Regions from separate parts of the Marinococcus salis genome, predicted to be linked through region 1. Evidence: riboswitches for the same ligand, from Rfam matches in the RefSeq annotation. Region 1 holds a riboswitch; the other holds the start of a gene.

What was found. A riboswitch is a leader RNA that binds a small molecule or an ion and turns the genes downstream of it on or off. The one in region 1 is predicted to bind thiamine pyrophosphate.
Region 2: it holds a riboswitch for thiamine pyrophosphate, as region 1 does, so the genes downstream of both, tenA (thiaminase II) here and thiD (bifunctional hydroxymethylpyrimidine kinase/phosphomethylpyrimidine kinase) in region 1, are expected to answer to the same signal.

What each region holds. Positions count from the first base shown of each region.
Region 1 is NZ_JBQOJB010000001.1:763-3,872, forward strand. Features, by position in the region: gene thiM (hydroxyethylthiazole kinase) at 8-811, opposite strand; gene thiD (bifunctional hydroxymethylpyrimidine kinase/phosphomethylpyrimidine kinase) at 828-1,640, opposite strand; TPP riboswitch at 1,737-1,836, opposite strand; gene ACTTK6_RS00020 (efflux RND transporter permease subunit) at 1,878-3,110, opposite strand, start outside.
Region 2 is NZ_JBQOJB010000006.1:143,431-146,540, forward strand. Features, by position in the region: gene ACTTK6_RS07925 (MFS transporter) at 1-458, opposite strand, end outside; gene ACTTK6_RS07930 (MerR family transcriptional regulator) at 466-894, opposite strand; TPP riboswitch at 1,013-1,116, shown strand; gene tenA (thiaminase II) at 1,254-1,949, shown strand; gene ACTTK6_RS07940 (ECF transporter S component) at 1,949-2,542, shown strand; gene ACTTK6_RS07945 (ABC transporter ATP-binding protein) at 2,539-3,110, shown strand, end outside.

The sequences.
Region 1 (3,110 bases):
CGTCCTCCTACGATTCCTGTTTGACGCGAATATAGTGGCGCAGATCCATTTCCTGCGTTGCGTGAAGAGCGTTTAATAATTCAATTTGAAACGAGCCCGGGCCTTCTCTTGTCGTTAAACTGCCTGCGATTTCCGCTGCCGCACCGTAATAGGCAAGCGCTGCTGCCACCGCTCCAGCAGAATGCTGCACGGTTAAAAATGAAGCTGCGACGGAGCTGAGAAGGCAGCCGGTACCGGTAACTTTCGTGAGCAGCGTATGCCCATTCTGTACGATAAATACCTCTCCCTGATGGGCCACCGCGTCCTCTACGCCGGTAACGGCTGCTATTGCTTCAAATCTTCTTGAAGCTTCTTTGGCAATCTTCGAATTATCTGCTTCCCCCGAGGCATCCACACCCTGGACAGTTCCACTTTCACCAAGCAATGCAGCCATTTCTCCCGCATTAGCCCGGATCAGTGCCACATCCAGCTCTTCGAGAAGAGCAAGTGCCGTTTCTGTCCGGTAAGCAGTAGCTCCTGCTCCTACTGGGTCCAGAACAACGGGAATGCCTTTTTCATTTGCCGCTATGCCGGCCATCCGCATTGCCTTCACCTGTTCACGGTTCAGTGTGCCAATATTGATCACGAGGGCATTCGCCGCCTTGGCCATTTCTGCTGCTTCTTCCGGTGCGTTTGCCATTACCGGGGAGACTCCCATGGAGAGCAGCCCGTTTGCAGTGAAATTGGTTACTACCGTGTTCGTAATATTATGAATCAGCGGGCGCGTTTTCCTTACTTCCTCGAGCAGTTGTATAACTTCTTTTGCTTTCATGCCGGTCCCTCACTTTTTATTTTAATAATTGATCGAGTGGCACACGCGCGCCCCAGTGATTAACGGGGCCGTTGCCTTTACCGATTTCAAGGGGATTCGAAATTGCATTTGTAATATATTCTTTGCTTTCCTGCACGGCTAAATAAATAGACTTGCCTCTTGCAAGCTTCGCTGCAATCGCGGCTGATAAAGTACAGCCGGTCCCGTGCGTGTGCTTCGTATCCGTCCGGGGGGAGCGAAAATAATGAATATCTCCATCAACATACAAAATATCGACCGCGTCTTCTTTCATATGGCCGCCTTTAACAAGTGCTGCCCGGGCCCCTAACTCATCGACGATTTTCTTTGCTGCTGCTTCCATGTCTTCAAGGGTGTGCACCGGAAGATCTGTCAGATTTGCTGCTTCCGCCATATTCGGCGTAACGACCGCCGCCGTAGGGAGGAATTCACGCTTCATCACTTCGAGTGTTTCTTCCTCAGCCAGGGAGTCTCCGCTTGTGGCAACCATCACGGGGTCGATGACTACGGGCAGTTCGTGTTTTTTCAGCATATTCACCGTGGTCCGAATCATTGCCGGTGTTGCAATCATACCGGTTTTGATCGCGTCCGGCATGATGTCATCAAATACGGAATCCAGCTGGGCCTGAAGCAGCTCAAGGCTCATGTGTTCCACCTGCTGAACGCCGGTCGTATTCTGTGCAAGTACGCTCGTTATAGCAGACATCCCATAAGCCTCGCACTCCTGGAATGTTTTCAGGTCAGCCTGAATGCCAGCCCCGCCGGTAGGGTCTGTGCCGGCAATTGTTAATACTTTCGGTACTTGTGGCATACGTTACATCCTCCTTTACAGGAATCCTGCCCAGGTTCAAAAAAAGCTCACTCCCTTGAAGAGGGAGTGAGCTTTGGCATATACGTACGTGTAGTATAAAACGAAGCTCCACTTCCCTACGCTGGTACTACCCAGATCAGGTTCAAAGGGACCAAGAATCGTTCTTGTCTCAGCGCAAGCGCCCCTAGCGGATTCCTTACTATTTTTCTTAATCGTACGTGATACCTAGTCCTAATGTCAATTTTTTTCATCATCGCTGGTATTTTTGTTGTGGTCCTGATCATTGGAGGAACGACTTCGTTCCTGTTTATCCGAGTTACCGACAATACGTTCGAGAAGATGAAGAATTTCATCCCGCGACAAATCCTCACGCTTTTTATCTTCTACTTTCTCCGGTTCCCGGCTATCTTCTGTATTTTCATCCTTTGGTGGTTCTTCTTCGGCATGTTGTTTTTCAGCGTCTCGCTCTTCCTGCTCTCTCTTCTCCCGTTCCTTACGCCGTTCTTCTACTTCCCAGCCGTACATATAACCTCCGTCCGGCATGGCGAATTTCTTATTCATACTTCGAGTTTCTTTTGTAAACAGCGTATAAATCGTCGGAATGATAAAGAGAGTAAGGAATGTACTGCTGATCAAACCACCGATGACCGCAATACCCATCGGCTGTTGGATTTCCGAACCTTCTCCAAATCCAAGGGCAAGCGGAAGCACACCAAGAATCGTCGTAAAGGCCGTCATTAAGATTGGGCGTGACCGTTTTTTCACGGATTCAATTACTGCCTCTCTTACCGGCATGCCCCGTTCCACGAGTTGATTCGTATAATCCACGAGCACGATAGCGTTGTTTACAACGATACCTGCAAGCACAATCAAACCGATGAACACGGTAATACTAAGCGGTGTCTGAGTGGCAAACAGGCCAAGCATTACCCCGATGACAACCAGTGGTACGCTGAACATTACCACAAATGGATATTTAAATGACTCAAACTGACCGGCCATCACGAGATAAATGAACACAACGGCCAGCAGGAAGGCAAACACAAGACTCTGAATACTATCATTGAGCAGTTCCTGTTCGCCGGAGAAATTTAAGCTCGTCGCTGCACCGGTATCAACGTCGTCAATCGTATCTTCAATGAGCGTCGAGGTTTCATTCAAGCTCGTTCCAGTGCCATACGTAACGGTAAATTCCGTACTCCGCTCCTGATCGAGCCGGTTAATGACTGCCGGCCCCTGACCTTCTTCAATCGTGGCCACATCGCTTAAACTAATATAGTCCCCCTGCGGGGTAGAAAGCTGCAGGTTTTCAAGATCTTCCTGATTTTCCAGGGAATCCTCCGCATACTGCACGTTGACGTTTAGTGGCCCTTCATTATCCGTCTGAATCGTTGTCGCCACTTCACCGCTTGTTGTGCTGTTCACTGTCTGAGCTATTTCAGCAGGTGTCAGTCCATTGTCCTGGGCTTC
Region 2 (3,110 bases), on a different contig from region 1:
TCCCCGAGAAGGCCGCCTACAAGCGGACCGCCGGCGAGGCCCAGGCCAATTGCCGCCTCATACATACCTACCGCTGTTTCCACGCTCCTCGAGAGAGCGATTAACAGGGTCATAGCAGTGGCGAAAAACATAGCGTTGCCAAGCCCCCAGCCGCCGCGAAAAAGGGCCAGTTCAGTAATGCCTCCCGCCACACTGCAAAGCAGGGCGAAGGCTGTAACGATCAAAAGCCCGGCGCTCATCAGCCGTTTATCACCAAACCGGCTCGAAAGGATCCCGGCAGGAATCATCATGCAGGCCATCACTAAAATATAGGACGTAAAAAGCAGCTCCACCTGCCAGTGAGAAGCACCGATAGAAGCCGCGATGGAAGGAAGGACGGGGTCCACGACGCCGATACCCATAAAAGCTAAAAATGTGGCGAAGATCGTAATCCACCGTGCCCTGGTTTGAATATTCATAAAGCAGTCACTTCTCCTTATTGAATGAAGATAATACGTTGTCAGCTTGGTTTTTCAGATTTTCCATTTCCGTTTTAAACGTTGTCATCTGGTTGATTTTTTGGTCGAGCATATCAATCTGGGCCTGAAGGCTATCAGAAATTTGTTTCAAATCCTCGTGCTGCATCGTCGTTTCCTGTACCGACTGGTAGTGGCTATAGACTGTTTTTACCTGCTCTTTCAAATCGAGATACTGCTGCAGCTCCTGAAGAGAAAACCCAAGAACCTCCTTTGCGGTTACTACATTCTGCAGACGTTCAATATCCTGGTCATCGTACACTCTGGTTCCTTTTTCTGTACGCTCTGGTGCTGATATAAGACCAATTTGTTCATAATAACGTATTGCACGTTTCGTTAAGCCTGTGGTTTGAGCGGCTTCTTCAATTTTGTACAGCATGCATCACCCTCCTGTTAAGTTTCATGATATAACCTTAACGTTAACGTCATATTTTGTAAAGGCAAAATGGGGCTTTGACTTTCTGAAATAATGTGATACAGTGTAGACAACTTAATAGGGAATCCGCTAGGGGTGCCGGTAACGGCTGAGATAAGGACTATCCTTAATCCCTTTGAACCTGATCTGGTTAAGGCCAGCGTAGGAAAGTGGAGACGGTAGAATACGTCTATATCAGAAGCAGCAGCTTTATAATAGCGGACGTTTATTCGAAGCCACTCCACCAATGGAGTGGCTTTTTTTGCTCCATTGGTCTTTACTGCCCGTAGTGGTTCCCTCCTAATTTAAAGGAGGAAGTAACAATGAAATTTTCAGAGCTTTTATGGCAGGACACAGAGCACATTTTTGAAGCCTGCTGGGAAAATCCATTTGTGCAGGGCATCGGGAAAGGTGATGTCCCAAAAGAAGCTCTTATCCATTACGTGAAGCAGGATTTTGAATACTTAAATGCCATGATCAAGACAAAAGCAATTGGGATAACAAAATGCACGTCCAGAGAAGACATGATCATGTTTAAAGATACCATTGATTTTGTGTTAAACAGTGAAACGCACCCGCACCATAATTTATGTGCGCAGGCGGGAGTGGCTTATGAAGAATTGCAGGGCTACGCGCTTGCCCCGGCTTCCCAGCATTATGTGCTTCATATGCTGCACCATGCTGAAAAGGGCACACTTGGCGATGTGATTGCGGTAACGCTCGCCTGCCCGTGGGTGTATTTGTATGTGGGTGAAAGGCTGATGAAAGAAGTGAATCCGAACGAGGACCATCCGTTTAACGACTGGATTCGTTTCTACGGAGACCGTGAAGAGCGGGAAATGTACAAATATATTGACCGCCTTGATGAACTGGCAGAAACAGCTACAGAAGAAGAAAAGCAGCGTTGGCGGACGTTATTTATGGAAGGGTGCCAGCTCGAGTATATGTTTTTTGAGGACGCGTATCATGCAAAAGACTGGCCCTTTGCCAGAACATTAACAGACGGAAAAAAAGCTTAATGATAAACAAACGCTTAAACCTCAGGGATATCGTCGTTATCTCATTTATTTCAGCTGTTCTTGGTGTCCTTTATCTTCTTTGGGTACTGCTCGGACAAATTGTTACGGGCGTCCTCGGGCCAGTTGGGGGCGGACTGATGGCAGGCTTCTGGATCCTCGCTCCGGTAATATGCGCCTATATCATTCAAAAACCAGGAGCGGCGCTGCTGGCAGAGCTTATTGCGGCTGGCACTGAAGTTATGGCCGGGTCTGTGAGCGCGGGAGCAGTGCTCGTTCTCGGCTTCACGCAGGGGATTGCCGCAGAAATTATTTTTGCCATGTTTTTCTACCGAATCTTTCGTCTGCCGGTATTAATGCTTGCCGGAATGGCAGGGACGTCTGCTGCATTTTTAACCCAGTATATTCTTTATGGATTCAGTCAGTACGCAGGTTCTGTTGTTGTATTTATGCTGGTAACCATGCTTATAAGCGGTGCTCTTTTAGCCGGGTGGGCAGGGAAAAGCTTTACAGACGCCCTGGTAAAAACAGGCGTTCTCGACCGCTTTGCTCTTGGCCGCCAGCGTCGGGAAGGGCAGCAGAGGAACGCTGTATGATTTATGCAGAGAATGTAACCATTGCATATCCTTACGCTGAGCCTTCGGTAGAGGGTTTTTCGGCTGAAATACGTACTGGGGAAAACGTGCTGCTGCTCGGCCCGAGCGGCTCGGGTAAAAGTACGTTGGCACTGGCCCTTCAGGGAATTCTTCCGCGCTCAGTAGAGGCAGAAGTGTCTGGTGAATTGAACGTATTCGGAGAAAATCCAGCGGTGAAATGCATTACAGAGGCTGCCAGAGAGGCGGCTCTGTTGTTCCAGGATCCCGATACCCAATTCTGCATGCCGACAGTGCGGGAAGAGCTTGTATTTACGCTTGAGAACCTGCGCGTACCTGCGGAGGATATCGAAGGCCGGATGCTTGAAGCCTTGCAGTTCACAGGCATGCTTTCTTGTATTGACGCCCGTATTGACATGCTTTCCGGAGGGATGAAGCAAAAAATAGCTGTGTCCTGCATAGCTGCTGTGAATCCGGAGATCTGGATTTTGGATGAACCGCTCTCCCAGCTCGATCCGGTAAGCCGTGAAGCAGTGGCCGCACTTCTTGGCCGTATTGCAGAAGCCCCTGA